DNA from 3 places in the Noviherbaspirillum sp. L7-7A genome. Region 1 is predicted to be linked to each of the others. Evidence: predicted binding sites of a transcription regulator. Region 1 holds the regulator's gene; each other region holds the start of a gene.
What was found. The regulator FNR, encoded in region 1, switches genes on or off when oxygen is low (the NO sensors DNR and NnrR bind a similar motif). The targets are predictions, from matches to a motif close to TTGATNNNNATCAA.
Positions count from the first base shown of each region.

Region 1 (10,469 bases):
GACGGAGCAAGACATGAAGTTTTCGCATGAGTCGATAGAAAAGAATCCCTGGCTGCTGATCGTGCTGGTGGTTCTGGTGATCAGCATTGGCGGCGCAGTGGAGATCATTCCGCTGTTCTTCCAGAAGTCCACCACCGAGCCGGTTGCCGGGCTGAAGCCGTACTCGCCGCTGCGCCTGGTGGGACGCGATATCTATGTGCGTGAAGGCTGCTATGGCTGCCATTCGCAGATGATCCGCCCGTTCCGCGCCGAGACCGAGCGCTATGGCCACTATTCCGTGGCCGGTGAATTCGTGTACGACCGGCCCTTCCAGTGGGGTTCCAAGCGCACCGGTCCGGACCTGGCACGCGTTGGCGGCCGCTACAGCGACGAATGGCACCGCGCCCACCTGGACAACCCGCGCGACCTGGTGCCCGAGTCCAACATGCCCGGCTATCCGTGGCTGGCCAAGACCAGGCTGGACCCGCAGGAAGTGCAGCCCAAGATGCGCGCGCTGCGCCGCCTGTCGGTGCCTTACAGCGACGAGGAAATCGCCGCCGCGCCTGCCGAGCTGGCCGGCAAGACCGAGCAGGACGCGCTGGTCGCTTACCTGCAGGGCCTGGGCACGCAGATCAAGGCCCGCAACTAGGCCCGCTTAATCAATCGACACTGTCATCATGAATATCCAAACATTATTCGACCAGGCCAGCAGCGCCATGACCGTGGTGAGTTTCCTCACCTTCCTCGGCATCCTGTGGTGGACCTTCATTCGTCACAAGGACCAGGATTTCCACGCCGCGGCGCAGCTGCCCTTCGCTGACGAAGGCGTATCCGACCAAGCACAGCAGGAGCAGGGCCATGTCTGACTTCACCAGCGGTTTCTGGAACATCTATATCGTGGTGCTGACACTGATCGGCATCCTCGGCTGCGGCCTGCTGCTGTGGTCGCAGTCCAAGCACAAGATCACGCTGCCGCCCGGCTCCAGGGTGCAGACCCAGACCACCGGCCACATGTGGGATGAGGACCTGACCGAGCTGAATACGCCGATGCCGCGCTGGTGGATGTGGCTGTTCTATATCACCATCGTGTTCAGCCTGGCCTACCTGGTGCTGTATCCGGGCCTGGGCGAGTATGCGGGCAAGCTGGGCTGGAAGTCGGCTGGCGCCTACCAGCAGGAACTCAAGCAGGCCGAGGCCGACTATGGCCCGCTGTTTGCGAAGTACCAGCAGCAGGACCTGAAGGCGGTGGCCGCCGACCCGCAGGCCCGCGCCATCGGCGAGCGGCTGTTCCTGACCTATTGCGCGCAGTGCCATGGATCCGATGCCCGCGGCAGCAAGGGCTTTCCCAACCTGGCTGACAATGATTGGCTGCATGGCGGCGAGCCCGACGTGGTCAAGACCACCATCATGAACGGCCGCAACGGCATGATGCCGCCCATGGCAGCCGCGGTCGGCTCGGAAAAGGATGTGGAGAATGTCGCGCACTATGTGCTGAGCCTGTCGGGTTCGACCTCCGACCCGATCAAGTCGGTGCTGGGCAAGCCCAAGTTCTCCGCTGCCTGCGCCGCCTGCCATGGCGCCGATGGCCATGGCAACCAGATGCTGGGCGCGCCCAACCTGTCGGACAAGACCTGGCTGTATGGCGGTAGCGCCGACACCATCATGGAAACCATCCGCAAGGGCCGCACCAACACCATGCCCGCGTTTAAGGATTTCCTCGGCGAGGCGAAGGTGCATGTGCTGGCCGCTTATGTCTGGGGCCTGTCCAATGTCAAGGGAGCGGCTCCGCAGTAAAGGCCGCACTGAGCCGCGCTGGCCGGAAACGGCCAGCCAAAGTTAAAGAGCATTGAAATGAGCAGCAATACCACGCCCGAAGTGGCGGTTGTGAAGATGTATGCGGCGCGCGAGGAAATCTATGCGCGCGAGGTGCAGGGGCGCTACGCCAGCCTGCGCTGGATCTGTGTGTGGCTGACGCAGATCCTGTTCTACGGCCTGCCGTGGATCAACTGGAACGGCCGCCAGGCAGTGCTGTTCGACCTGCTGGCGCGCAAGTTCTACATCTTCGGCATCGTGCTGTGGCCGCAGGACTTCATCTACCTGGCCGCGCTGCTCATCATCTCGGCCTATCTGCTGTTCCTGGCCACGGCCATTGCCGGCCGGGTCTGGTGCGGCTTCGCCTGTCCGCAAACGGTCTATACCGAAATCTTCATGTGGATAGAGCGCAAGATCGAAGGCAGCCGCAGCGCCCGCATGCGCCTGGACCGCCAGCCGGCCTCGCTGGAAAAGTTTGCCCGCAAGTTCGGCAAGCATGCCGCCTGGGGCGCGGTGGCGCTGTGGACCGGCTTCACCTTCGTCGGCTATTTCACGCCCATCCATACGCTGGCGCGCGAGGTCGTCACCCTCGGGCTGGGCCCGTGGGAGTGGTTCTGGGTGCTGTTCTACTCCTTTGCCACCTACGGCAATGCCGGCTGGATGCGCGAGCAGGTCTGCAAGTACATGTGCCCGTATGCACGCTTCCAGAGCTCGATGTTCGACAAGGACACGCTGATCATCACCTACGATGAAAAGCGTGGCGAGCCGCGCGGCGCGCGGGCCAAGAGCGCCAGGGCGGATGGCGGTGCGCTGAAGGCGAAGCTGGGCGACTGCATCGACTGCAGCATGTGCGTGCAGGTATGCCCGACCGGCATCGACATCCGTCAGGGCCTGCAATATGAATGCATAGGCTGCGCCGCCTGCGTCGATGCCTGCAACGGCGTGATGGACAAGGTCGGCTCGCCGCGCGGCCTGATCCGCTACAGCACCGACCATGCAATGAAGCAGGGCCTGTCCGGCGCCGACATCCGGCGCCGGGCGCTGCGGCCCAGGGTGCTGATCTATCTGGCCATCCTGCTGGCCATCGTCGTTGCTTTCGGCCTGTCGCTGGCAATGCGCACGCCGCTGAAGATGGACGTGCTGCGCGACCGCGGCGCGATGGGGCGCGAGATCGAGGACGGCATGATAGAGAATGTCTACCGCCTGCAGATCATGAACACGTCCGAGAGCCCGCATCGCTACCGGATCGTGGTGGACGGCCTGCCATCGCTGCGGCTTGCCGGCGCCGATGAGGTAACCCTCAATGGCACCGAGACCCGTTCCGTGCCGGTGCGGCTGCGCATCGATGGCGGGCAGGCCGGCAAGGGATCCAACAAGATACATATCGGCCTGCAGGCGCTGGATGAATCCGGCCTGCAGGTCAGGGAAGAAGCGGTCTTTTATGTGCCGCGCTGAAGGAGAATGCAAATGCCATCCATGAATACCCTCGAACGTCCCGCCACACCGTGGTACAAGCACCGCTGGCCCTGGCTGATCATGCTGGGTCCGTTCCTGGTGGTGCTGGCGGGCAGTTACACGATCTGGCTTTCCTACTCGCAGCAGGATGCGCTGGTGGTGGGCGACTATTACCGGCAGGGCAAGGCCATCAACCAGGACCTGCGGCGCGACCAGGCTGCCAGCCGGCTGGGGCTGTCGCTGGCACTGCGCTACGATGCCGCCGCTGGCCGGCTGACAGGCACGATGCGCGGCGCGCAGGGCATTCCGCGGGGCGCGATGACGCTGCGCCTGGTCCATTCGACCCGTCCGGAAAAGGACATCGTGCTGCCGGTGGTGGCGGATGCAGAAGGCAATTTCGGCGTGAGCCTGCCGATGCTGGAAATGGCGCGCTGGCAGGTGATGCTGGAAGACCAGGGCCGCAGCTGGCGCATCAACGGCGTGTGGCCCTGGCCGCAGCAGGCCTCCGTGGCGCTGTCGGCCGACCAACCCTGAAGGAGGCACAGATGCGGCGTCTGGCAATGGTGATCCTGTGGCCGTCCTTCCTGGTGGCGGCGATGGCGGAAGGCTTTTTCTTTTCCCTGCTCGATCCGCAGGACCTGCACCTGGGCGGCGTGGAGTTCACGCTGTCGCCGCTGGCAGCCTACACGGTGGGATTTTTCCTGTTCTGGCTGTTCTGCTCGCTGGCTGCAATGCTCAGCTATTACCTGGCCAATGTGCCGGCCGACCGCCAGCCGCCGCTATGACAGCGACATTGGCGGCATCACGCTAGTCGCATTTCTCGGTGCCGGCTGCCATCGCCTTCAGGCGGGCCGGATCGAGGACCACGATCTCGCGGTTGCTTACCTGCAGCACGCCCAGCTTCTTGAAGCGCGACAGCAGGCGGCTGATGCTCTCGATGGTCAGGCCGAGATAATTGCCGATTTCCTCGCGCGACATGCGCAGCTGGAAGGCGGTGGAGGAATAGCCGCGGGCGGCATAGCGCGACGTCAGATTGACCAGGAAGGCGGCAAAGCGCTGGCCGGCGCGCATATTGCCCAGCAGGAGCATGACGCTCTGCTCGCGCGTGATTTCCTGGCTCATCATCCGGTGGAAATGGTGCAGCAGCGTGGGAATGTGGCTAAACAGTTCTTCCAGGCGGGCGAACGGAATGTCGCAGACTTCGCTGTCTTCCAGCGCCACCGCCGAGCAGTGATGGCGCTCGGTGCCAATGGCGTCCATGCCGAGAAGCTCGCCCGCCATCTGGAAGCCGGTGATCTGCTGCTCGCCGCTGACGTTGATCTGGAAGGTCTTGAAATGCCCGAGCCGGATCGCGTACAGGTTGGTGAACGGGTCGCCCATGCGGTAGAGATGGGTGTCGCGCGGCACCTTGCGCCGGCGTCCGATGATGGCGTCGAGGCGCGACATGTCGGCATCGTCAAGCCCCATAGGCAGGCAAAGCTGGTGCATGCTGCAGGCCGCGCAGCTTGCCTTCAGGGCATTGACGTTGATGGGTGCTGGCTGGCTGCTGACTGGAATGGACTGGATCATGGTCGCCAATGATATATCTCAAGCCGTTGGAAACACGAAACGCTACGGTATGAAACGTGTCGCAGTACTGATCTGCGGATTAGAACGGTTGGTACGGCGAAGTGTAGCAAACACATCGTAACGCGGATACAACAGATATTAGCTGTTTATCAAATAGTTAAGTGGAATGACGCTTGTGTTCGCCAGCGCACAGTCGGTCTGCGGAAAAATCGGTATCTTTTTTGCACGATGTGGCTGTGCTGGTGCTACTCCCTTTCTTCACTCTCAACGACTGGATGCGCAAAATGAAAAAAATGTTCACGCTGTTGGCACTTCCCCTGGCTCAGGCCGCGATGGTTTCGGCTTTCGCGCAAGCGCCTGCCGCCACTTCCACCGACCCATCGGCCAGCCAATCCCGCGCCGAAGTCAAGTCAGGCGCCAGCGCGGCGAATACGAACCGGGTCAATGAATTCAGTGACCGTCCGGGCGCTGCGGTGAAGGGCAGCGGCACCAGCCGCGCCGAGGTCAAGTCCGGCGCCAGCGCCGCCGATATCGACAAGGTCAACCAGTTCGAGGACAAGCCTGCTCGTAACTCCGGAGCAAGCCGCAGCCGCGCGGAAGTCAAGGCCGAGCGCAACGCCGGCGCCGGCCAGCTGCGCGCCAATACCGAAGTGCCAACGCCCGGCACTTCGTCGCAGCCGAATCTGCGCAATCCGAAGGCGCTGACGCCGGAAGAGCGCGCCGCCCGCCGCGAGGCACGCAAGCAGCGCACCGCCGAACGGCGCGCCAAGCGTAGCGCTGACGCCACCGCAAGGCCGGCTGGCAGCGAAGGCACCCGTATCATGCCGGCCGATGGCGGCGCTGGCGGCGGCAACCCGGCTCCAGGCAAGTAATTCAGGTCGTTGCCGGGACTTTCCCGGCACGGTTTGCAGAAATGGCACGGCGCGCATGACGCGCCGTGTTGCATTACAGTATCGGTTTTTCACTGGCAGCTTGCGGCCACACCATGAAGCTTTCCGTTCTTGACCAATCCACCGCTGTCAGCGGCCGGCCCCAGACCGATGCCATCGCCGAGTCGCTGGCGCTGGCCCGGCATTGCGACGGGCTCGGCTACCATCGCTACTGGGTATCCGAGCACCATCACAGCGGCAGCATCGTCGGCAGTGCGCCGGAGGTGCTGATGGCGGCCATCGCTGCCACCACCTCACGCATCCGGGTCGGCAGCGCCGGCGTGATGCTGCCGCATTACTCGGCCCTGAAAGTGGCGGAACAGTTCCGGGTGCTGGAAGGCATTGCGCCCGGCCGCATCGACCTCGGCATCGGCCGGGCGCCCGGTTCGGACCGTCTCACCGCCTATGCATTGAATCCGGACGCCGGCCAGGCTGCGGAACGCTTTCCACAGCAGGTGCAGGATCTGCAGGCCTGGGTCAGCGGCATGCCGCTGGCGCCCGGCCATCCGTTTGGCGCCAGCCGCGCCCATCCGCAAGGGCCGACTTCGCCGGAGATGTGGATACTGGGAAGCTCGAACTATGGCGCCCAGCTGGCGGCGCATTTTGGCTTGCCCTATGCCTATGCCTATTTCTTCAGCGAAGGGGAGGGCGTGGAAGAAGCGCTGGACCTGTACCGCAGGCTGTACCAGCCCAGCGAACGTCATCCCATGCCACAGGCCACGATCTGCGTCTGGGCGCTGGCGGCCGATACCGAGGAACAGGCGCGCCATCTGCTCAGGACCCGCGAGCATTGGCGCATCGGCTTCGAGCGCGGCCTGCGCCTGCCTCTGGTCTCTCCGGAGGAAGCGGCGGCGACCGCCTATGACGAGGCGGACCAGGCCCGTATCGCCGCACTGCGCCGCCGCGCCATCGTCGGAACGGCCGGGCAGGTGGCTGCAAGGCTGCATGCACTGGCGGCCCAGCTGAACCTGGATGAAATCGTGGTCAATACCTGGACCCACGATCCGGCCGCGCGGCGTCACTCCTACACCCTCCTGGCACAGGCATTCGGCCTGACAGGACTTCCTTCCGGGCAAGCTCTCGGTTAAAGTTAGATTATTTCCTGCCGTAAATAAGTTTGGGGTCTCACCCGAAGATAGGCTTTCGGTACCGTGGATGCGCTCAGGCGTCCCCGGGGAAAGACGTCAGCGCCGGGCAAAGCGGATCATTGCTTTTTTGCACGGCGGACCGTACGAACTTTGCCCTGGCGGCTTCAGGAACGAGCGTTTGGAAATTCAGCCAATAACCATCACCGAACATGTTTTCGATGCCAAATGACGTTTTGATAGAACACCTGAAAGGCCAGCTGACGCGGCTGACGGAGTCGGCCGGGGATCTGGTTTTCACGCTCACCGAGAATGGCGAGATTCTGCACGCCAGCCAGCGCGCCATTGGCATCATCGCGCCGGGCGCCGTCCTGTGCGGCAGCATGCTGATCGAGCGGGTGGATACGCCGGACCGGGCAGGCCTGGTATCGGTCATGGCCCAGGTGATCGCAAGCGGTCTGCATGACAGGGTCAATGTGCGGGTCCATACGAGCACCGGCCTGCACTGGTTTGAACTGGAACTGTCCGCCCATCCCGATCTGGATGGGCGCACCGAAGTGCTGGTGGTGGGGCGCAATATTTCGGGGCAGCAGGAAACCAAGGAGCGTCTGCTGCATTTGGCCACCCACGACGCACTGACCGGCCTGCCCAACCGCGCGCTGCTGTCGGACCGGCTGCGCATGGCGATTTCCCATGCCCGGCGCACCGGCCGCGGCTTCACCGTGCTGGCGCTCGACCTCGACGGTTTCAAGAAAGTCAATGATGCGCTCGGCTATGCCGCCGGCGACGCGCTGCTGCGCGAGGCCGCCGGCCGCCTGCAGAAGGCGCTGCGCGACAACGACACCCTGGCCCGCATCGGCGGCGACGAATTCATGGTGGTGCTGCCGGGCGCGTCCCACGCCGATGAAATCAACCCGATAGCGCGCCGCATGATCAGCGCGATACAGCTGCCGTTCGAGATCGAAGGCCAGTCGCTGTATCTGTCCACCTCGGTCGGCGCCGCCATCTATCCGGAGCACGGCGACAATGAAGTACGGCTCCTGGCCCATGCCGACACCGCGATGGCGCGCGCCAAGGAAACCGGCCGCGCCCGCTGCGTCATTTACAGCCGCGCCACCTTCAGCGCGCCCGACCATGACGTGTCGATGGAAGCGGCGCTGTTCGAGGCCGTGCGAAACGGCGAGTTCTTCCTGCACTACCAGCCCATCGTCAATGCCGTCACCCGGGAGATCGTGGGTTTCGAGGCGCTGATGCGGTGGATGCACCCGGAACTGGGGCTGATCTCGCCCAGCCAGTTCATCCAGATGGCCGAAAGCAATGGCCTGATCAACCTGCTGGGCGCCTGGGTGCTCAAGGCCGCCTGTGTCCAGTTGAAGCGCCTGCAGGAAGTCGCCGGGCGCGAACTGTACGTGTCGGTCAACGTCAGCCCGCGCCAGTTCCGCAATGACCAGTTCCTGGGCCTGATGGAAGACGCGCTGAAGCTGTCGGGACTGCATGGCCGTCAGCTGCTGCTGGAGATCACCGAGGGCATCCTGATGTCGGACCCGGCGCATGCGGAAGCGCTGCTCCTGCAGATCGCCGCGCGCGACGTTCGGATCGCCATCGACGATTTCGGCACCGGCTATTCCTCGCTGGCCTATCTGAAGCGCTTCCCGATCAGCACCCTGAAGATCGACCGCGCCTTCATCAAGGACCTGCCGCAATCGGTCAAGGACGCGGCCATCTGCAACGTGGTGCTGAGCCTGGCCCAGCACCTGAACCTGACCACGGTGGCCGAAGGCGTCGAAAACGAAGAGCAGCTGCAGTTCCTGTCCCACCAGGGCTGCAGCCTGATACAGGGCTACCATACCGGCCGCCCGATGATGTTCGACGACGCCATGGATGTGCTGGGCGCAGGCGCGGCCGAACTGGCGCTGCCATGACAATCAACGAGGAATGCAGACCATGACCACCATGCCACCTGAACTGGGCGACTCGCGCAAGACCCAGGAACTGCTGTGGAAGCAGATCAAGGAGCAGGGCCACCTGCCCGGGTTCTCCAATGTCGTCCAGCAGATTGTCGGTGCCATGCAGAGCGAGAACGAGCGCGAATTCAGCATGACGCGCACGGTGCTGTCGGACCCAGCGCTGACGCACCGGGTGCTGCGCCTGGCCAATAGCGCCATGTATGCGATGTTTGGCGAGATCAATACCGTGTCGCGCGCCGTGATGGTGCTTGGCACCGAGTCCATCGGCCATCTGGCGCTGGGCTTGAAGCTGGTCGACAGCCTGGCCACGGTGTCCAGCACCTCGGTCGGCGTGCGCACCGAGATGGAAAAGGCGGTGCTGGCCGGCCATATCGCGCGCCAGGTCACCGCCCAGGCCAGTACCCGCGACGCCGAGGAAGCGGTGGTGTGCTCCCTGCTGCACGGACTGGGTCGCATGGTGGTGGCGTTCTACCTGCCGCTGTACTGGGAAGCGATCCAGACGCTGACGGCGCAAGGCAATGACGAGTCGGTGGCGGTGGTCAAGGTGCTGGGCATGACCATGGTGGACATCGGGCGGCTGATCGCCCGCCGCTGGGGCCTGCCGCGCGACCTGATCGAAAGCCTGCATGACGTGATGCCGCAAACCGGCGAGCCGCTCGACCATGCCGGCTGGCTGGCTGCACTGTCGACCATGTCCTCGTCCTGTGCGCGGGTGCTGTGCGACAAGGCCGGCGACGACGAGGCGCTGGCTGCCATCGTCGATGGCTATGCCGACATGCTGGGCATGGAAACCGACACCGTGCTGGCCGCCGTCAGCGCCGCCCGCGAGGCTGCGCGCGACGACCCGGCGCTGGCGCGCGCCGCCACGGTGCAGGCAGTGGCCGAAGCACCCGAAAGCGACGAGCGGCGCCGCGACGCGACGCCGGCGCTGGTGCGCGGCGTGGCCGACATGCGCGATGTGATCAGCACCATCAACACCAGCCAGCTGATGACGATGGCGCTGGAAACCATCTACAAGGGGCTGCACCTGAAGCGCGCGGTGGCCTTCCTGCGCAACCGCAAGGAAGGCAAGTACCTGGCCGGCATGTGCTTTGGCGAAGACATCGAGCACCTGGCGCCGCGGCTGGTCTTCAATGACGCCTATCAGCCCGACGTGTTTCATGCCGCGCTGGCCAACGACAAGATGGTCTGCGTCAAGGATGCCTGCGACCCGGCATTCCGCGCCAAGCTGCCGCGCTGGTGGAAAGACGCCTTCCCGACGGTGCGCAGCTTTATCGTGCTGCCGCTGACGGTCAATCGCCATCCGGTCGGCTTCATTTATGGCGATTGGGACGACGCCCTGCCGGTAGCCCTTGAACAGGGCGAAATCGCCGCATTGAATGAACTGCGGGCGCTGGTGATGGGCAAGCACGGGCCGCAGTAAAGGGATGCGGCCGGCAAGGAGCCGTGTGGTTTTTGCGCTGCAAAACCACCGGGGAGAGATGAAAGCATCAAGAAAAATCATGCGGGATGCCATTTTTCTATTGCACTGCACAATTTACCGGACTATAGTTGAACCGTCTCCTCCACCCTCCCAAGGATGGATTAACCCGCTACCGCAAGGTCAGCGGGTTTTTTTTGCCCCGGCTTTCCATCTTTTCCCCGCACCTCGACGGTGCGGCATTCGGCCCGAA
Region 1 is NZ_JAHQRJ010000001.1:2,702,361-2,712,829, reverse strand. It holds gene ccoO (cytochrome-c oxidase, cbb3-type subunit II) at 14-628, shown strand; gene KTQ42_RS12370 (cbb3-type cytochrome c oxidase subunit 3) at 657-845, shown strand; gene ccoP (cytochrome-c oxidase, cbb3-type subunit III) at 838-1,773, shown strand; gene ccoG (cytochrome c oxidase accessory protein CcoG) at 1,831-3,246, shown strand; gene KTQ42_RS12355 (FixH family protein) at 3,268-3,780, shown strand; gene KTQ42_RS12350 (hypothetical protein) at 3,792-4,031, shown strand; gene fnr (fumarate/nitrate reduction transcriptional regulator Fnr) at 4,054-4,815, opposite strand; gene KTQ42_RS12340 (hypothetical protein) at 5,100-5,687, shown strand; gene KTQ42_RS12335 (LLM class flavin-dependent oxidoreductase) at 5,801-6,832, shown strand; gene KTQ42_RS12330 (GGDEF and EAL domain-containing protein) at 7,051-8,751, shown strand; gene KTQ42_RS12325 (HDOD domain-containing protein) at 8,774-10,219, shown strand.

Region 2 (10,469 bases), on a different contig from region 1:
GGGTGATGCGTCCGCTCTCGGTGCCGGCGTTCTCGTCGATGACCACATTGATCAGCGTGGGCTTGCCCGAACTGATGCCCTGCGCCAGCGCCGCCGACAGTTCCTCGGGCGTGTTCACGGTCGAACCCTCGCCGCCAAAGGCCTGCATCAGCATGTCGTAGCGCGCGCCCTTGACGAACACGGTGGGGGCCGGGTCGGCGCCGCCGGTGGGGTTGACATCGCAACCCTTGTAGACGCCGTTGTTGTTGAAGATCACCACCGTCACCGGCAGGTTGTAGCGGCAGATGGTCTCGACTTCCATGCCCGAGAAGCCAAACGCCGAGTCGCCTTCGAGCGCCACCACCGGCTTGCCGCTGGTCACCGCCGCGCCGATGGCATAGCCCATGCCGATGCCCATGACGCCCCAGGTGCCGGAGTCCAGGCGCTTGCGCGGCTCCATCATGTCGATCACGCTGCGCGCAAGATCCAGCGTGTTGGCGCCTTCATTGACGAGGTAGACATCGGGCTTGTCCTTGAGCACATCGCGCATGGCCGACAGCGCGGTCATGAAGTTCATCGGCGCGGACTTGGCCGACAGGGTCTTGGCCATCTTGGCGACGTTGGCATCGCGCTTTTCGGCAATGGCGCCGGTCCAGGCAGCATCGGGCTTGTCGAAGCCGGTCTGGTCGATCGCGGCCAGCAGTGCCGAGACGGTGGAGCCGATGTCGCCGGCCAGGGGTGCATCGATGGGCACGTTGGAGTCCATCTCCTGTGCCGAGATATCGATCTGCACGAAGCTCTTCTGTGCCCAGTCCTTGTGGTCCTTGCCGCCCCAGGTCGGGCCCTTGCCATGCGAGAGCAGCCAGTTCAGGCGCGCGCCGATGAGCATGACGCAGTCGGCTTCCTTCAGGGCGTAAGAGCGGGCGGCGATGGCAGCCTGCGGATGGTTGTCGGGCAGCAGGCCCTTGGCCATGGACATGGCCAGATACGGGATGCCGGTGCGCTCGACAAAGGCGCGGATGTCGGCATCGGCCTGGGCATAGGCGGCGCCCTTGCCGAGCATGATGACCGGGCGCTTGGCCTTCTTCAGCACGTCCAGCGCGCGGGCGATGGCGTCGGGTGCGGGCAGCTGGGCCGGTGCCGGGTCGACCACCTTGACGATGGAGCGCTGGGCGGCGGCGGCATCCATGGCTTGGCCGAGCAGCTTGGCCGGCACGTCGAGATAGACGCCGCCGGGACGGCCGGAGACGGCAGCGCGGATGGCGCGCGCCACGCCGATGCCGATGTCCTCGATATGGTTGATGCGGTAGGAGGCCTTCACATAAGGCTTGGCGGCATTGAGCTGGTCGAGCTCTTCATAGTCGCCCTGGGCCAGGTCAACGATCTCGCGCTCGGAGGAGCCGGAGATCATGATCATGGGGAAGCAGTTCACGGTGGCATTGGCCAGCGCGACCAGGCCGTTGAGGAAGCCGGGTGCGGAAACGGTCATGGCGATGCCGGGCTTTTTGGTCAGGTAGCCGGCGATGGCGGCGGCATTGACGGCATTGGCTTCATGGCGGAAGCCGATGAAGCGAAAGCCCTCGGCCTGCGCCAGGCGGGCCAGGTCAGTGATGGGGATGCCGACCAGGCCGTAAATGGTCTCGACGTCATTGGCTTTCAATGCATCGAGAAGCACGTGGAAGCCGTCGGTCTGCTCGGCAACGTCCGCGCCCTGCGCCTGGCCTGCCTCCTGGCTCTGCTCTTTCAGCAGGGTGGTCTCGTCGGTCTCGGTCTTTTTCAGTACTGAAGACATGCTTGCTCCTGTGGGATTCGGTCGAAAAGTTGGCGCGCTCGATTAGGTCGCGCACTAGGTGTTCGCAGGCTATTCTTGAACGCATGCCCGTGTCGACTCGTCGGTGCAGGCCTTGCTTGGCTGCCTGCATGCCCCGATTAAGTAGCCGCATCATAGCGATGAGGCCATTTCCTTCTCATTGACCGAGGTCAATTTCCACAAGATGAATAAATCGGCACTTTCCGGCAGTCAGCAGCATGGACTCGGCATGGGAAAAGCTGCTTCGTAGCATGTCTTCATCGGCCGGGCGCATAGCCGATGAAACGCTGTATCAACGCCGCGCCATCGCTCATCAGGAAATCGCGGAAGGCCTGTGCGACCGGGGGCAAGCGCTTGCCGCGGCGGTGCACCACATACCAGTTCAGCATCATCGGGAAGCCTTGCACGTCGAGCACTGTCAGGCTTCCCGCCTGCAATTCCAAGCTGATAGTGTGCGCGGACAGGAAGCTGATACCCATGCCCGCAATCACTGCCTGCTTGATGGTCTCGATGCTCTGGATTTCCATCGCGATGTTGAGGTCATCGATGTGCTTGCCAAAGCTTTCGACCATGGAGTTCCAGGTGTCTGAGCCCTTTTCCCTGACCACGAAAGGCTCGCGCTTGATCATCGCCATCGTGATCCTCTTGCGCTTCGCATACGGATGATCGGGCGGCGCCACGATCACGTACGGGTGCGGCGCGAATGCTTCATTGAGGGTGTCCATGTCTTCGGGCGGCCTGACCATGATCGCCAGATCGGTCATGTTGTTGGCGATGTCGCCCAGCAGTTTTTCCCGGTTATGAACGCTCAGGTTGAGCGTGACACCGGCATGCCGGCGCGCAAACTCAACTAGCAGCCGTGGGAAGAAATAATCCCCGGCGCTAATGACGGCGACATTGAGCTTGCCGCCGGTAACGCCCTTGAACTGGGTCAGCGCTTCTTCCGCCTCTTCGAACTGGCGAATGATCTCGCGGCTGTAGCGCAGCAGTTCCTCACCCGCAGGCGTGAGGTAAGTCCGCTTGCCCAGGTGCTCGAACAACACCAGGCCAACATGGCCCTGTAGCGTCTTAACCTGGGTCGATACCGCGGGCTGCGTCAGGTGCAGCTCCTCCGCAGCACGCGAAAAACTCAGGTGACGCGCCACCGTTTCAAAGATTTTCAACTGTCGCAGGGTAGCGTTCTTCATAGCGGCCAACGTCCATGTATAAATGATCGTTAATCATTATGCATAAAAACTTTAACTATACCTAATGCATCGCTGGCTCTACGATGCGCTTCAACGACGTCGATATCGCGACGTTGCCCTACAACCCATTGCAGATCACAAGGAGCAAGCCATGACCGATATCACTTGCAGCACCGTTGCCATGCCTACCCCTGTAGAGGTGCAACGCAGCGCCTACAACGCCGCCTTCTACGAGCTGGGCCTGCGCTGGCACTGGGACGCCGACATTTACCATGCGCCGATTCCAAGGGAAGAAGAGCGTGCCCATATCCGCCGCTATATCGAGAACCACCAGCCGCACTTGCTGACTGCCTATGACGTGGATTTCCTGGTCAACGCAATACAGGCGGCAAAGGACCGTCGCGTCGAACTGATTCTCGCCTGCGGTCGCCATGATGCCTGCATGGTCGACTGGGCGGAAGTGCACAAGCACGAGATCGGCGTCTAGAACCCGAGCCATTCGGCCGCTGAACCCGCGGCATGGCCAGAAATCAGAAATTCTATAAGGAGACATCAATGATCACCGCTCACATCACCGACACGACCGCACAGGAAGCCGACATCCACCGCAGCGCCTACAACGCCGCATTCCATGAACTTGGCCTCAAATGGCATTGGGATGCCGACCACTACGAAAGCGCGCTGCCGGCCAGCCAGGAAAAGGCCCATCTGCTTTCCTATCTGCGCCAGCACCAGGCCCACCTGCTCAAGGCCTATGACGCCGACTTCCTCGTCGAAGCCATCACTGCCGCGAAGGGCCGCTGCTACGAGACCCTGCTGATCCCGGGCAGTACCAGACACACCGTCAACTGGGCGGAAATACAGCAGCCACAGGTCGGGCATTGAGCCGGAGCTCGTCCATGCTGCACCACGGGAGAGGAAATTTGGAAACTTAACCGTGGTCAAGGCACTGGACAGGGCCTTCTCACACAATAAAAGCATGCTCATTCATGCTTGGGCCTGTTGCAGCGGACCCTGAGTCCGCTCCGTGCCCAGCACCATCATTAAAGGTCGAGCGCATCGCATCCGTGCCATGCGTAGCTCTCTGCCGGCTTATTAGGGGACAATCAAATGATTCAACGCTGGCTGCGGTTTCAGCATCAAGGTCAAGTCTGCTTCGGTACGCTGGAAGGCGAGAAAATCCGGATCTTCGAAGGCGACATGATGGTCGACCCCATCCCGACCGATCTCTCGACGACGATGAACGACGTCAAGTTGCTCACCCCCGTCGTGCCGGGCAAGGTCATCGCGCTCTGGAACAACTTCCATGCACTTGGCCGCAAGCTTGAACTGCCGCCGCCTAAGGAGCCGCTTTATCTGATCAAGTCGTCCAATTCCTACCTCAATCCCGGCGAGACCATCAGGAAGCCGCGCGATGAAGGCAAGGTCGTCTACGAAGGCGAACTGGGCGTCATCATTGGCAAGACCTGCAGCGACGTTGCCGAGGAAGATGCGCTCGCCCATGTGTTTGGCTACACCTGCGCCAATGACGTTACCGTGGCCGACATCATTCAGCGTGACCCAACTTTCCCCCAGTGGGCGCGCGCCAAGGGCTTCGATACCTTCTGTCCGTTCGGCCCGGTGGTGGCCACCGGCCTCGACCCCGCCATGCTGGTTGTACGCACCATGCTCAACAGCGAGGTGCGGCAGGACTACCCGGTCAATGACATGGTGTTTCCGGTACAAAAATTGGTCAGCATGATTTCACGCGACATGACGCTCTATCCCGGCGACATGATCCTGTGCGGCACCTCTGTCGGCGTGGGTTCGATGAAGCCCGGCAGCATCGTCGAGGTCGAGATCGGCGGCATCGGAAAGCTGCGTAACCGTTTCGAGTAAACCTTGGGGTAACAGCAATGAAGATAGCAATCATAGGGGCAGGCGCCATTGGCGGCTATGTCGGCGTGAAACTCGCCCTGGCAGGGGAAGACCTGACGTTCATCGTCAGGGGCGCCAATCTGCGGGCCATACGCAGCAATGGCATGAAGCTCATCATGCAGGATGGCACCGAGCATGTCGCGTCCAATGTCAAGGCAACGGACAGCTACAGCGAGGCCGGAGTGCAGGATCTCGTGATCCTTGCGCTGAAGGCGCATCAGCTCGATGCAGTGGCGGATGAGGTCGGCAAGCTGGTCGGGCCGGACACTGCCATCGTGACGATGCAGAACGGCATCCCGTATTGGTATTTCCACAAGCATGGCGGCGAGCTGGAAGGCCGCCAGGTGCAGACAGTCGATCCTACCGGCACCCTGGCCGGTAAGATCCCGGTGGACCAGGTGATAGGCTGCGTGGTCTATCCGGCTTCCGAGCTGATCGCGCCGGGCGTTGTGCGGCACATCGAGGGAGACCGTTTCCCGCTGGGTGAACTGGACGGTTCCGTCAGCGAGCGCGTAACCAGGATAGCGGACTGCTTCACCAACGCCGGTTTCAAGGCACCGGTGCTGGACAATATCCGTTCCGAGATCTGGCTCAAGCTGTGGGGCAATCTCACCTTTAATCCCATCAGCGCGCTGACCCATTCGACGCTGGTTGATATCTGCCAGTTCCCGCTGACCCGCGCGCTTGCCGCCAATATGATGACGGAAGCGCAAACGATCGCCAACAAGCTCGGCATCGAGTTCAGGGTCACGCTGGACAAGCGAATTGCCGGCGCGGAGAAGGTGGGCAAGCACAAGACGTCGATGCTGCAGGATGTGGAGGCCGGACGCGAGTCCGAGGTGGATGCACTGGTCGGCTCGGTGGTCGAACTGGGAAGGCTGACCGATACGCCAACGCCGCATATCGACACGGCTTATGCGCTGGTAAAGCTGCTGGATCGCACCGTGGCGGACGAGGCCGGCCAAGTGCGCCTGCAGAAGGCGGCATGAGGACCCGAGCGGCAAGCTGATCCCAGCTGACATCGGCGGCACATGCAGCCGCAGTGGGCAGACCAGTATCCCTTGCGGAAACTGGTCTTTTTTATGCCCTGCGTGCCAGGCTCGACCTGCTTTTCCCTTTGCTGCAGTTGAGCGAAAATTGACCGTAGTCATTTGTAATCAAAACATCGGCGTCGATACTGAAACCATCAATCAACGATTGTCGAGGTGGATCATGAATGCTTTTTCAAACGGACGCATTGTCGAGACCGAGCGCAGCGTGTACCACTTTTCCAGCGAGTCGCGCGCGCGGGAATTCCTGCGCTATGCCCGCACCGTTGGCGAGGCGGCGGCAGCCGGCAAGGTGGCGCCTGTCGCCAAGAACAAGAAGGACCATTCGGCGGCGTGCCAGTTCTTGCGCACCCATTAAGCAAGCGGCATCGGCTCCTGATCCGAAAATGACCGCCATGCTTGCCAGCTCGCAGCGCAAGGAAAAAACCGTACCGAGAAAAAGAAACCGGCTGGCAGGGCGCATCTCGGTGCTGGGCGAGGATGGCGTATCCGCGCAGCTTGCCTGGCAGCGCGGCAGCCATGAAGACAGTCAGACCGCAGCCAGGCTTTTTGCGCAGCTGTACGGCAAAAGCTATCACGCATTCGCCTTGTGTGGCGGACACAGCGCGCGCCGCATCGATGCGTTCAGCCCAGCCCTGGGCGAGGTGATATTGACGCCGGGGCAGAGTGAGGGCTGGGAAGATTGTGGCCTGGCGGCGTGGCGGGCATCTACAATGGATGCGCGCGGATTGCTGCGGTCGGCGATGGCCTACATCACGGGTATGAGGCCTGCCGCAAGAACTGGTCCGGCGCAGCAGGGCCCGAAGCGGCGCGGCAAACGGCAGGCATTATGCATCCTGCTTGCCATGCTCAGTGACGACCAGCGACGCAGTCTTCGCCAGTCCGCCTGCATCGAATTGCGCGGTGCCGCGAGTGGCACGGTGTACCGGCTAAGGGCAAGGGAACAAGCAGAGATCGAGCAGCTCGACCGGGAAGGCAAGGTGCAATACAGGTTGCATATTCCAGCGCCGTGCATGCTGCCCCTTCATGCGGCGTTGCTTGTTCATGTGCTGCATTTGCGGGATCCGGAATCGGAGCATGCCTATCTGAGCGGCGCCACGATCCTGGCTGACGAGAATTAAACCCGCGCGAAGGATGTATCCAGCGTGACAGCGCTGGCTTGCCGTGTCGCGCGGACCGTTTTTGCCAGCGCGTCCAGCCAAAGATCGCCGCGTTCACTTGGTCAGGCGTCATGCATCGTTCCAGCAGGCGTTGTAGAAAGGATTCGTCTGCACGGACCGCCACATTTGTGCCGCGACCGCGTAAAGGTTTTACTTTAATGACAGGAAGATTGTATGCGTATAGGCATTCCCATTGAAACGAGGGAGGGGGAGACGCGCGTCGCCGCCACCCCCGAGACCGTCAAGAAGCTGGTGGCGGCCAAACATGAGCTGGTGGTCCAGGCCGGCGCCGGCATCACCTCCAGCATCAACGACGAGGCCTATGCCGCCGCCGGCGCGCAGGTCGGCAGCGCAGCCGATGCCTTCGGCGCCGACATGGTGCTCAAGGTGCGCGCCCCCAATCCCGAGGAACTCGGCCTGCTGCGCCCCGGCACCGTCGTCATCGGCATGCTCAACCCCTTCGACGCCGAGAACATCGCCGTCATGGCCCAGCGCGGCCTGTCGGCCTTCGCGCTCGAAGCCGCGCCCCGCATCACCCGCGCCCAGTCCATGGACGTGCTGTCTTCCCAGGCCAACATCGCCGGCTACAAGGCCGTCATGCTCGCCGCCAACACCTACCAGCGCTTCATGCCCATGCTCATGACCGCCGCCGGCACCGTCAAGGCCGCCCGCGTGCTGATCATGGGCGTGGGCGTGGCCGGCCTGCAGGCCATCGCCACGGCCAAGCGCCTGGGCGCGGTCATCGAGGCTTCCGACGTGCGCCCGCCGGTCAAGGAACAGGTCGAGTCGCTCGGCGCGAAGTTCATCGACGTGCCTTTCCTCACCGATGAAGAACGCGAGATCGCCCAGGGTTCGGGCGGCTATGCCCGCCCGATGCCGGCCGACTGGATGCGCCGCCAGGCCGAGCTGGTGCACGAGCGCGCCAGGCAGGCCGACATCGTCATCACCACCGCGCTCATCCCCGGCCGCCGCGCGCCGGTGCTGATCGGCGAGGACACGGTACGGTCCATGAAGCCCGGCTCGGTCATCGTCGACATGGCGGTGGAGCAGGGCGGCAACTGCCCGCTGTCGGAACTGGGCAAAACGGTCACGAAGCACGGCGTGCACATCATCGGCGAGCCCAACCTGGCCACGCTGGTGGCGGCCGACGCCTCGGCGCTGTATGCGCGCAACGTGCTGGACTTTTTGAAGCTCATCGTCGACAAGGACGCCGGCCTGGCCATCGACCGGGAAGACGAGATCGTCGCGGCCACGCTGCTGTGCCATGGCGGCGACATCCTTCGCAAACAATAAGGCAGGAGACATCATGGAAGTCAGTCACACCATCATCAACCTCATCATCTTCGTGCTGGCCATCTACGTCGGCTACCACGTGGTCTGGACGGTCACGCCGGCGCTGCATACGCCGCTCATGGCCGTCACCAATGCGATCTCGGCCATCATCATCGTCGGCGCCATGCTGGCCGCCGGCCTGACCGAAGGCCGGCTTGGCCAGGTCATGGGCGTCTTGGCCGTGGCGCTGGCCGCGGTCAATGTGTTCGGCGGCTTCCTGGTGACGCAGCGCATGCTGGAGATGTTCAGGAAGAAGGAGCCCAAGGCGGTCAAGACTGCCGACACGGCGCCGGCGCTGGCCAAGGAGGGCGCGAAATGATGAACATGGCCTTTGTATCGATGAACCTGGTGACGATGCTGTACCTGGTCGCCTCGGTGTGCTTCATCCAGGCGCTGAAGGGCCTGTCGCATCCGTCCACGGCGCGCCGCGGCAACACCTTCGGCATGACCGGCATGGCCATTGCCACGCTCACGACCATCATGCTGATGATCAAGCTGCAGCAGGAAGCCGCGGCCGGCAGCGGGCTGGGCATGTGGGGCGTGCTGGTGGGCGTGATCGCCGGCGGCGTGATCGGCGCCACCCTGGCCAGGCGGGTGGAAATGACCAAGATGCCCGAGCTGGTGGCGGCGATGCACTCGCTGATCGGCCTGGCGGCGGTGGCCATTGCGGTGGCGGCAGTCTCCGAGCCCTGGGCCTTCGGCATCTCGGCGCGCAATGCGCCGATCCCGATCGGCAACCGCATCGAGCTGTTCATCGGCACCTTCGTCGGCGCCATCACCTTCTCGGGCTCGGTGATTGCGTTCGGCAAGCTGGCCGGCAAGTACAAGTTCCGGCTGTTCCAGGGCGCGCCGGTGAGCTTTCCGGGGCAGCACATGGTCAACCTGGTGCTGGCGGTGCTGATGCTGGGCCTGGGCATCGTGTTCACGATGACGCAGGACTGGACGCCGTTCATCCTGATGACGGCGATCGCCTTCGTGCTGGGCGTGCTGATCATCATCCCGATCGGCGGCGCGGACATGCCGGTGGTGGTGTCGATGTTGAACAGCTATTCGGGCTGGGCGGCGGCGGGCATTGGCTTCTCGCTGAACAACTCGATGCTCATCATTGCCGGCTCGCTGGTGGGCTCCTCCGGCGCGATCCTGTCCTACATCATGTGCCGCGCGATGAACCGGTCGTTCTTCAACGTGATCCTGGGCGGCTTCGGCGGCGAGGCCGCGACCGCCGGCGGCGGCGCGCAGCAGCAGCGCAACGTGAAGTCGGGCTCGGCCGATGATGCGGCCTTCCTGATGGGCAATGCCGAGACGGTGATCATCGTGCCGGGCTATGGCCTGGCGGTGGCGCGGGCGCAGCATGCGCTGAAGGAGCTGACCGAGAAGCTCACCCACAAGGGCGTGACGGTGAAGTACGCGATCCACCCGGTGGCGGGGCGCATGCCGGGGCACATGAACGTGCTGCTGGCCGAGGCCGAGGTGCCGTACGACCAGGTGTTCGAGATGGAAGACATCAACAGCGAATTCGGCCAGGCCGACGTGGTGCTGGTGCTGGGCGCCAACGACGTGGTGAACCCGGCGGCGAAGGACCCGAAGTCGCCGATCGCGGGCATGCCGATCCTGGAGGCGTACAAGGCCAAGACGGTGATCGTGAACAAGCGCTCGATGGCGGCGGGCTATGCGGGCCTGGACAACGAGCTGTTCTACATGGACAAGACCATGATGGTGTTTGGCGATGCGAAGAAGGTGATCGAGGACATGGTCAAGGCGGTGGAGTAGCAGCCTTAGCCATATGGAACAACGCCGGCCCGCAAAACGGACCGGCGTTTTTTCATGCATGCACGACGGTTGTAGGGTGCACTACCCCGCAGGGGCATTGCACCGCATTCCTGCGCAAGGGCTCTGCCCTATGGATCTGTTCGGGCACTGCGAAAGCGGTGCAATGCCCTTCGGGTATTGCACCCTACGATGTTTGATCTCGTTGCGTTGGACTCGACGGTATACCTATTCATGCGCGCAGCCAGTAGTCCGGCTGCGCATAATT
Region 2 is NZ_JAHQRJ010000003.1:100,366-110,834, reverse strand. It holds gene oxc (oxalyl-CoA decarboxylase) at 1-1,771, opposite strand, end outside; gene KTQ42_RS22050 (LysR family transcriptional regulator) at 2,047-2,976, opposite strand; gene KTQ42_RS22045 (hypothetical protein) at 3,128-3,463, shown strand; gene KTQ42_RS22040 (hypothetical protein) at 3,532-3,861, shown strand; gene KTQ42_RS22035 (fumarylacetoacetate hydrolase family protein) at 4,087-4,854, shown strand; gene KTQ42_RS22030 (2-dehydropantoate 2-reductase) at 4,872-5,882, shown strand; gene KTQ42_RS22025 (hypothetical protein) at 6,106-6,300, shown strand; gene KTQ42_RS22020 (hypothetical protein) at 6,329-7,063, shown strand; gene KTQ42_RS22015 (Re/Si-specific NAD(P)(+) transhydrogenase subunit alpha) at 7,277-8,395, shown strand; gene KTQ42_RS22010 (NAD(P) transhydrogenase subunit alpha) at 8,409-8,753, shown strand; gene KTQ42_RS22005 (NAD(P)(+) transhydrogenase (Re/Si-specific) subunit beta) at 8,750-10,204, shown strand; gene KTQ42_RS22000 (LysR family transcriptional regulator) at 10,434-10,469, opposite strand, start outside.
Region 2: a site for FNR is predicted at 1,950-1,963, ahead of oxc (oxalyl-CoA decarboxylase). Genes of this name have one in related genera too.

Region 3 (10,469 bases), 1.3 Mb from region 1:
AAAAGGTGAATGCGGTCGGCTACTGCCTGGGCGGCACGCTGCTGGCGATTGCGGCGGCGGCGATGGCGCGCGACCAGGACGACAGGCTGGCCAGCATCAGCCTGTTCGCCTCGCAGGTCGATTTCAAGGAGCCGGGCGAGCTGTCGCTGTTCATCGACGAGAGCCAGGTGGCAATGCTGGAAGCGGCGATGTGGCAGCAGGGCTACCTGGACACCACCCAGATGGCCGGCGCCTTCCAGCTGCTGCGTTCCAACGACCTGATCTGGTCGCGCCTGGTCAACCAGTACCTGCTCAACCAGCCGGATGTGCAGAACGACCTGATGGCCTGGAATGCCGACGCCACCCGCATGCCCTACCGCATGCATACCGAATACCTGCGCCACCTGTTCCTGGAAAACGACCTGGCCGAGGGCCGCTACCTGATCGACAACCGGCCGATTGCACTGACCGACATCCGGGCGCCGATCTTTTCGGTGGGCACGCTGACCGACCACGTCGCGCCCTGGCGCTCGGCCTTCAAGATCCATCTGCTGACCGATACCGAAGTCACCTTCCTGCTCACCAACGGCGGCCACAATGCCGGCGTGGTGTCGCCGCCCGGCAAGGCCAACCGCCATTACCGGATCGCCACCCGCGAGCATCGCGACGCCTACGTCGACCCGGAAACCTGGATGAATTCGGTGCCGGAACAGCAGGGCTCGTGGTGGCCGGCCTGGGAATACTGGCTGGCCAACCATGCGGGCGACATGGTCGCGCCGCCCGCCATGGGCGAGGCGCTATGCGATGCGCCGGGCAGGTATGTGATGGAAAGCTAGGAGCCTGCGCGGCAGAAGGCGGCGCAGCGAAACGCGCGAAAAACGAGGACAGTTCGGTAGTGCCGACAAGCCCAGGGTGGTCCCCTGGGCGCAGGTGGTGATACCGAACTGGACCGTTTTCTCGCGCGTTGCAGCCGCCGACCCTTCTGCCGCGCAGGCTCCTAGCGCAGCACCATTACCGGCACCGGGCTGTAGGCCAGCACCTTCTGCGCCTGGCTGCCAAAGAAGAAGCGGCCCAGCGGGTCGCCGCCATGCAGGCCGATGAAGATCGCATCGGAGCCCAGGCGCCGTGCGGTATCCAGGATCTCGCGGTGCGGTTCGTATGAAGCGACGCAATAGCCGTCGCAGGTCAGTCCGGCTTCGTGGAGCAGGCGCTCGGCCTGCCCGACATGGCCGCGAGCCCGGGCCATTGCCCTGTCATTGAATTCTTCGGAAACCGGCGCCAGGCTTTCCGGATAGGGTTCGGCCACCGCCAGCGCAATCACCTTCGCATGCAGCGGTTGCGCGAACGCGATCGCCGCGGCCAGCGCCTTGTCCGACAGCGGCGAGCCGTCGACAGGCACCAGCAGAGTGCGGAATCGGGCGGGGCCGGCGTTCACGGCTACATGGTGGGACGAGGCGGCGCGTCTGGCCGCTGTTCCAGCTGTTCCTGGCAGGCGATGCAGCGGCGCGCGGTCGGCTGCGCCTCCAGCCGGGGCGCGCCGATGTTGCGATCGCATTCCTCGCACACGCCGTAACTGCCGTCGGCGATGCGCGCCAGCGCGGCATCGATTTCCTGCAGTTCGGCCGCATGCCGCTGCGCCATCGAAATGGTGGTGTCGGTTTCCAGGTCGGCTTCCGAGCGGTCGCCGGCATCGCTGGGGATCTTTTCCAGCGACAGGTCGTCCGGGTCGCTGGTGCGCTGGATCTCGTCCTGCACCGTGCCCAGCGCAGCGGCGCGGTCCTGCTGCAGCCGCGCCTGCAGCTTGCCGATCTGTTCCTTCGTCAGTGCTTCCATGCTTGCTCCATCAAGTGTTTGCACTACTGTAGCGAGCACGGTTGGCAGGCCGGTTGACTTCAATCAATGAGGCCCGGCTGCCTTCGGTCTGTCGGTGACGCGGTTTCGAACCACGTAAGCCATGCTGCCGGCGGCGGAACTTTTCCTGTATTCCATTCTCTAGTTTGTTGCCATTAAAAAAACATCAGCACGACAAATGACATGAACAATGCTTTGATCAAGGCCGGCCTCGTGCTTGCCATGCTTGCCCCCTGCATCCACGTGCAAGCCGATGAAGTGAAGGATCTGGAGGAGGATCTGTCGCTGACCATCGAGGATGCCACGCCCAGCCAGCCCGGCTCGGTCCAGTTCAACGGGGTTGCGCGTTACCAGCGCATGCGCCCGTCCACGCCGGACGCGGGTCGCAATGAATTGCAGCTGACGCCACGCATGCAGTTCGGCGTGGCCCACAACTTCCAGATGTCGGTGGCCGTGCCTTACCGCGTGGGCAATGCGGAAGACACCAGCCAGGGCGAATTCAGGGTCGATGGCCTCTACAGGTTCAATACCGAGAGCGGCTACCTGCCGGCGTTTGCGGTCAGCGCCGGCATCGAGCGCCCCTATGGCGCCGACAGCGGCGGCACCGAGGTGATGGCCAAGGGCATCATGACCAAGTCGCTGGGCGTGGTGCAGGATGCCAACCGCCCGGCCCAGCTGCACCTGAACGTGATGGCGCGCCACAACCTGCGGCCCGATGTGAATGAACGCCGCGACCGTTACCTAGCCGGTGCGGCATTGAGCAAGCAGCTCAATCAGCGCTGGCTGTTTGCCGGCAGCCTGTTCCGGGAGCAGCAGCGCGAGCGCGGCGCCGCGTACAACATGGGCGAGGTGGGCGCGCGCTGGAAGCTGTCGGAAAAGCTGATGCTGTCCGGTTCGGTCGGCCATGGCTTCAACCATGGCGCGCCGCCGGTGCGGCTGGTGGTCGGCTTCCAGCGCTCGCTTGATTAAGGACGGACTGCCGGCCGTCAGTCCAGGTAGTCCAGCATCTCCGGGCCGAACACTTCCCGGTGCAGCCTGGCCGACGGCACGCCGGCCGTCAGCAGGTTCTTCCACTGCGCCCGCATGAAGCCGATCGGGCCGCACAGATAGACCTCGGCTTCATGCCGCGGCCAGTCGGGCAGCGCTTCCACCTGCATGAAGCCCGGCTCGGCCTGGTCCGCCGCTGCCACATGCTCGTAGAAGGTTGCCACCTTCAGTTGCGGCATTGCGGCCTGGGCTGCCTTGATGTCTTCCTGGTGCGGATGATGGCCGGCATCGCGCGCGGCATGGCCGAACACGACCTGGCGCTGCGGATGGACCTGCGCAATGCGCTTCAACACCGAAATCATCGGCGTGATGCCGACGCCGGCAGACAGCAGCACGATGGGACGGTCCGACTCGGTGTCCGGCGTGAATTCGCCGAACGGATGGGTCACCCGCAGGATGGTGCCCGGCTGCACATTGTCATGCAGCCAGTTCGACACTTCGCCCTGCGGCGTTTCATGGCCGGCCGGCTCGCGCTTGACCGAGATGCGCAGATAGTCCGCGTCCGGCGCGTCCGACAGGCTGTACTGGCGCAGCTGCACATGGCCATCGGGGAAGCTGACCGACACGCTGATGTACTGGCCCGGCTTGAAGTCGAAGGCGGCTTCGCCGTCCATGGGCGTCAAGGTGAAGGAGCGCACGTTCTCGCTCTGCTGGCGCACTTCGGCCACCCGCATGTCGCGCAGCTGGCCCGGCTGCACGCCGGCCTTGGCATACAGATGCCGCTCGGTGTCGATCAGCAGGTCGGCCAGTTCGCCGTAGGCTTCCGCCCAGGCATTGATCAGCGGCTCGGTGGCGGCGTCGCCCAGTACTTCCTTGATGGCGCCCAGCAGATGCTGGCCGACGATGGGATAGTGCTCGGCCCGTATGCCCACCGATGCATGCTTGTGCACGATGCGATTGACCACCGGCCCCAGCGCCGCCGCATTGTCGATGTTGGCGGCATAGGCGAACACGGCCGCGGCCAGCGATTGCTGCTGCGCGCCGCTGGCCTGGTTGCCCATGTTGAACAGATTCTTCAACTCCGGATGGGCAGCGAACATGTTGCCGTAGAAGCGGCGGGTGATTGTCACGCCATGCTCGCGCAGGACCGGGACGCTGGCATCGATGTAGGGGCGGGAAGCGGGTGAAACCATCATGACTCCTGATATGTTGCATCAAAGATGCATATTTAAGGGCAAAAAAAGCGGCCTAGCCTGCGGCCGCTGCGGAAAGGGTGGAAGCGGTGAAGCTGCGATGCATCCGGATGATCTGTTCGCCGGTATTGCCGGTAACCAGGTCAGCCAGGCTGTACCGGTTCATCGTTTCGTAGAACGCGTTCATGCCGGCCCGCAGCGCCTCGCGCAGCAGGCAGTCGGCGCTCAGGCGGCAGGACAGGGCCTCGCAGTTGACCAGTTCCGGATCGCCTTCGAGTTCACGCAGCACCACGCCGATGCGCAGGCTGGCCGGCTCGACCAGGAGGCTGATGCCGCCATTGCGGCCGCGCAGCGCCTGCACCCAGCCCGCCCGTGCCAGATGGCCCACCACCTTCACCAGGTGGTTCTGCGGTATGTCGAACTGGCTGGCGACCTCGGCCACCGTCACCGTGGTGCGGCTGGCGTCAGTGCGCGACAGATAAATCAGGACGCGTAGTCCGATATCGGAAAAACGAGTAAGGCGCATGGCGTGACCGCTGCTCCAGAGCATGAACGGCCGCCATTCTAGCAAAGATGCATTAAATAAGCATATTTAATTCAGGCGTCGCCGATGATCTTCACGATGCGCCCGGTGCCGCCGCAATTGGCGCAGGCTGCCTGTCCCTGCCGTCCGCTGCCCTGGCATTCGGGGCAGATGTCTTCGGCGGTCTGGGGCGCGCCGGGTTCGGATTCATCGCCCGGATTGCGCTGGCCGGCCGGTGCCGCAATGCCCTTGTTGTCGTTGGAGTCCATCGCTGCTCTCCCGAAATGAATGGCGGTTCGACAAGCCATTGACCCAGGATGTTCCGGGCCAGGGATACGGCAGGACGGCATGATGGCTTTGCCGGCATAATCGTGCTCCGTTCCTTGCCGTCCGATCACGATTCGAGGAGAGTCTGCAATGCTGTTGTCCCGACTGCTGCGTTCATCCGTGTTTGCCATGACGACCCTGCTGGCCGGCGCCGGCCACGCCGCCGCGCCCATGGCGAAAACCCAGGCGCCTGGTTTTTACCGCATGATGCTTGGCGATATCGAGATTACCGCCTTGTCGGATGGCACCGTTGCGCTGCCGGTGGACCGGTTGCTGACCAATACCAACCCGGCCCGGGTCGGGCGCGCGCTGGCCCGCTCCGGCCTGTCCAGCCCGCTGGAAACCTCGGTCAATGCCTACCTGATCAATACCGGTGAAAAGCTGGTTCTGATCGATACCGGCGCGGCCGCGCTGTTCGGCCCGACGCTGGGCAGGCTGGCCGCCAACCTGAAGGCAGCCGGCTACCAGCCCGAACAGGTCGATGAAATCTATCTGACCCATCTGCATGCCGACCATGTGGGCGGCCTCGCCAGCGATGGCCGCATGGCCTTCCCCAATGCGGTGGTGCGCGCCGATGGCGCCGACGCCGACTACTGGCTCGACGACACCAACCTGTCGCGCGCGAAGAAGGAAGACAGGCCGGCGTTCGAAGCCGCGAAGTCGGCGCTGCAGCCGTATATCGAAGCGCACCGCTTTCGCCCCTTTCGCGGCGCGACGCCGCTGGCGGCCGGCATCAGCGCCTTGCCGCGCCATGGCCATACCGCCGGCCACACCAACTACCTGGTGCAGAGTCGCGGCCAGCGCCTGATGCTGTGGGGCGACCTGATCCATGTGGCCGCGGTGCAGTTCGATCAGCCCGCGGTGACCATCTCCTTCGATACCAATGCCCGCGCCGCCGCCATCGAGCGCAAGCGCGCCTTTGCCGATGCCGCCACCGGCAATTACCTGGTTGCCGGCGCCCACCTTTCCTTTCCCGGCATTGGCCGGGTGCGCGCCAGCGGCCGCGGCTATGTCTGGCTGCCGGTCAATTACACGGTGCCCAGATAAGGCACGGGCGCCGATGGCCGCGGTCCGAACGTCTATGCGCCTATGAAAGATTCGCAATCCGCGCTGCCCGCATGCCCGCTGTGCGGCCGTCCCATGGTGCCGGGCCCTTCGCTGAACGAGCATCACATGGTGCCCAAAAGCCATCGCGGCCGCGACACCGTGACCATGCATCGCATCTGCCACAGCAAGATCCATTCGGTGTTTTCCGAGCGTGAGCTGGCCACCTACTACCACACCATCGAACGCCTGATGGAGCGTGAGGAGATACGCAAATTCGTCAGCTGGGTAAGGAAAAAGGACCCCGAATACTTCGACCGCAACCGCAAGCCGTCGCATCGGCGCTAAAACATCGAATAAATCGAACTATATTTTCGATTTAAAGCTTTCGCTGCTGTATTTTTGTGCAACGTTCTGCCAATATTGCACTCCCTTTTCAACCTCTTCTTTCCCCGATCGCCGCATCATGGCCTCCAACAAAGCACACCACGCCACAGGCTGGGCGGCGGGACTGATGGCAGCGGCAATCGTGGCGCATTCCGGCGCCGGCGGCGACTACCATCTGGGCACGCTGATGGCCCTGTGCATGGGCATCTGCGGCGGCACCGCGCCAGACTGGATGGAAGTGGCCTGGTGGACCCGCAAGAAGCGCCTCTGGATCGCGCACCGCACCCTGACCCATTGGGGCGTGGGCTGGCTGGCCCTGCTGTACTGGTCCTATCACGCGCTCGGCCAGCATGTAATGGCGGTGCCCGCATTCGGCTTCGCCGCCGGCGGCCTGATGCACCTGCTGGCCGACTGGCCCAATCCGCTCGGCGTGCCATGGATCGCCACCCGCCATTCCCTGAACCTGTGGAACAGCGGACGCTGCGACATCATCATCGTCGGCCTGGCATGGCTGGCGGCCTTCATGGTCGGCGACCATGTCTGGTTCGATGACATCCATACCCTGCATGCGATCAATTTCGTCAAGACCCTGCCGATTCATGCCTGGCTGATCCGCGCCGGCTATCCTGCCTTGTCCTGAAGTCCTGAAGTCCTGAAGTCCTGAAGTCCTGCAGCCGGGCCGCGAACTTTATCAGCGACCCGGCAGTCCCTTTAATTCGAGCAATGCCAGGCGTTGGTTAAAATGCGCCGGAATAATTATTTGTCGAGAAAAGGATGCCGCGCCCACATGCAACATGACATACCCCTGATCACCACCATCGTTGCCGGCCTGGTCCTGGCTTTCATCTTCGGCAGCATCACCTACCGGTTGAAGATGCCGCCGCTGGTGGGCTATCTGCTGGCTGGCATCGCGATCGGGCCTTTCACGCCGGGCTTTGTCGGCGATGTCGATCTGGCGCAGCAACTGGCGGAAATCGGGGTGATCCTGCTGATGTTTGGCGTCGGCCTGCATTTTTCGCTGAAGGACCTGCTCGCGGTGAAAGGCATTGCCATTCCGGGCGCGCTGGCGCAGATCGTCCTTGCCACGCTGATGGGCATGGGCCTGGGCTGGCTGATCGGATGGCCGCTGGGGCAGGGGCTGCTGTTTGGCCTGGCGCTGTCGGTGGCCAGCACCGTGGTGCTGCTGACGGCGTTGCAGGAACGGCGGCTGGTGGAAACCCGGCGCGGCCAGATCGCGATCGGCTGGCTGATCGTCGAGGACATCGCCATGGTGCTGGCGCTGGTGCTGATCCCGGCGCTGTCAGGCATCCTCGGCGGCAGCGGCGAATCGCTGTCGACCAATGCGCTGCTGTGGACATTGGCCGCCACGCTGGGCAAGGTGGTCGCCTTCGTCGCCGCGATGCTGCTGATCGGGCGGCGCCTGATACCGTGGACGCTGGAGCGGGTCGCGGCCAGCGGGTCGCGTGAATTGTTCCGACTGGCGGTGCTGGCCATTGCCCTTGGCTTTGCACTGGGCGCGGCCTATGTGTTCGGCGTGTCGTTTGCGCTGGGCGCCTTCTTTGCCGGCATGATCCTCGGCGAATCCGACCTCAGCCATCGTGCCGCCGAAGAGTCGCTGCCACTGCGCGATGCCTTCGCGGTGCTGTTCTTCGTCTCGGTCGGCATGCTGTTCGACCCGTCCATCCTGGTGCGCGAGCCGCTGCTGGTGCTGGCAACCGTGGCCATCATCGTGGTCGGCAAGTCGCTGGCGGCGCTGGCCATCGTGCGTGCCTTCGGACATCCGGCCAGCACCGCGCTGACCATCGCCGCCAGCCTGGCCCAGATCGGCGAGTTTTCCTTCATCCTTGCCACGCTGGGCGTATCGCTGGGCCTGTTGTCGCAGACCGGGCGCGACCTGATCCTGGGCGGCGCCATCATTTCCATCCTGCTCAATCCGCTGCTGTTCGTGGTGCTGGACCGCCTGCGCAGCCGCAAGGGCAGCCCGCACGAGCAGGCACATGCGGCCGACCCGGCCGGCCCGGCCCTGCCCGACATGGCGGGACATGTGGTGCTGGTGGGTTTCGGCCGGGTCGGACACCTGGTTGCGCTGGCGCTGACCGAGCGCAACCAGCCCTTCGTGGTGATCGAGGATGACCTGTCCGTGGTGCAGGCGCTGCGCCGCGACGGCGTGCCGGCACTGTATGGCAACGCGGTTGCGCCCGGCATGATGGACCTGGCGCGGGTGACCAGCGCGCGCTGGCTGCTGCTGGCCATTCCGGACGCGCTGGAAGCGGGTCATGTGATCGCCCAGGCGAGGCAGCAGAATCCTGGCATCGACATCATCGCCCGCGCCCATTCCAATGCCGAGCGGCTGCACCTGGAAAAGCAGGGCGCCAACCAGACCATCATGGGCGAACATGAAATCGCCGCCGGCATGGCGGGTTGCGTGCTGGGCGAGGCGCTGCCGGAGACCGGCGTCTAGGCGCCTCTCAGCCGCAAATACGAGGGCAGGGCGCAGCCACGCAGGCGCTCATGCCATGCCCATGTCAACATTGCCGGCAAACAGTTCCGCCACCCATTCGACGAATGCGCGCACCGTTGCCGACAGGTGCCGGCTTTGCGGATACACCACATGCAGCGGCACCGGGGCGGTGTCCCAGTCGCCCAGCACCCGCTCCAGGCGGCCGCTGCGCAAATGCTCGTTGGCCAGGAAGGACGGCAAGCGCATCACGCCCAGGCCGGCCAGGCCGGCGATCATCAGCGCCTCCGAACTGTTGACCGCGAAGCGGCCGGCATGGGTCTTGCGCAGGCTCACGCCTTCCCGGTCGAAATCCCAGGCCAGCACCTGCTTGCTCGACGACAGGATGTAATTGATGCACTGGTGCCGGGTCAGTTCATCCGGATGGCTCGGCCTGCCATGCGTCTCCAGATAGGCCGGCGTGGCGCAGGTGATGAAGTGCAGCACGCCGATGCGGCGCGCGATCAGGCTGGAGTCGGGCAGGTCGCCGCCGCGCACCGCGCAATCCACGCCTTCCTCGATCAGGTGGACCGGGCGGTCGCCGCAGCCCATTTCCATCGTGATGTCCGGGTAGCGCCGGTAAAAGTCGGGCAGGGCCGGAATGATCAGGCGCTGCCCGATGCCGCTGGGCACTTCAACCCGCAGCCGGCCGCTCGGGCTGGCATGGGTGCGCGACAGGGTGTCCTCGGTATCGCGGATATCGGCCAGGATGCGCAGGCAATGCTCGTAATAGGCCGCGCCATCGGCCGTCACATTGACCTGGCGGGTGGTGCGGTTGAGCAGCTTGACCGACAGCGCATTCTCCAGCGCCTGTATCAGGGTGGACACGGTTGCCTTGGGCATGTGCAACTGCTCGGCGGCGCGGGTAAAGCCGCCCGCATCGACCACATGTACGAACACTTCCATCGCCTGCAACTTGTCCATGCGCATCCACTGTTCTTGATGATTGTTCACAAATGTGAACAGTCAATTCCAATTGTTAGTCTTTATCCGATGATAAATCAGTCCTATAGTTTGTGCTATGCAGCAAAATAGCCTGCTTCCGGAGTGCCATCATGATGTCCGAACACGAACCCATCGCCGCCTTGTTTGTCATTGTTGTGCTGCTTGCCAGCCTGATGCTGGCGGCCGCGCTGACCGACAATGTCCACGGCAGCCAGCAGGTACAGGCTGAATACGCCGGCTTCGATGCACTTGCCCAGCACCTGTTCGGTGGCATCAAGGATATTCCGAAGAAATGACGGAAAGGCAACAATTGCAGTGCAGCAAAATAGTGGTAAAGGAATTGCAGGCGCAGGGATCGCTGGGCAAGCTGCCGGCCCGGCTGTACCGCCCGGTCAATGCCGGGAAACCCGCGCCTGGCCTGATCGTCTTCTTTCATCAGGGCGGATTCGTCGGCGGCAGCCTGGATGAATGCGACGAATTCGTTCGGGCGCTGACCCTGCGCGCCGGCCTGCCGGTGCTGGCATCGAGCTACACGCTGGCCTGCCGGCAGCCATTTCCGGCCGCCGTCGAGGATGCCTACGCCGTGCTGCGCTGGGTGGCGCGACGGCCGAACTCCCTGGGCTGGAATGGCGAGCGCCTGCTGTGCGCCGGCATCGAGGCGGGCGGCAACCTCGCCGCCGCCTCCGCGCTGATGGCGCGCGACCGCGGCGAGCCGGCGCTGGCCGGACAGATCCTG
Region 3 is NZ_JAHQRJ010000001.1:3,973,726-3,984,194, forward strand. It holds gene KTQ42_RS18090 (alpha/beta fold hydrolase) at 1-815, shown strand, start outside; gene KTQ42_RS18095 (universal stress protein) at 977-1,414, opposite strand; gene KTQ42_RS18100 (TraR/DksA family transcriptional regulator) at 1,417-1,812, opposite strand; gene KTQ42_RS18105 (hypothetical protein) at 2,014-2,799, shown strand; gene hmpA (NO-inducible flavohemoprotein) at 2,817-4,010, opposite strand; gene KTQ42_RS18115 (Rrf2 family transcriptional regulator) at 4,066-4,536, opposite strand; gene KTQ42_RS18120 (hypothetical protein) at 4,608-4,802, opposite strand; gene KTQ42_RS18125 (MBL fold metallo-hydrolase) at 4,990-5,907, shown strand; gene KTQ42_RS18130 (HNH endonuclease) at 5,950-6,252, shown strand; gene KTQ42_RS18135 (metal-dependent hydrolase) at 6,371-6,931, shown strand; gene ybaL (YbaL family putative K(+) efflux transporter) at 7,079-8,752, shown strand; gene KTQ42_RS18145 (LysR family transcriptional regulator) at 8,801-9,712, opposite strand; gene KTQ42_RS18150 (hypothetical protein) at 9,844-10,029, shown strand; gene KTQ42_RS18155 (alpha/beta hydrolase) at 10,026-10,469, shown strand, end outside.
Region 3: a site for FNR is predicted at 1,866-1,879, ahead of KTQ42_RS18100 (TraR/DksA family transcriptional regulator). Genes of this name have one in related genera too.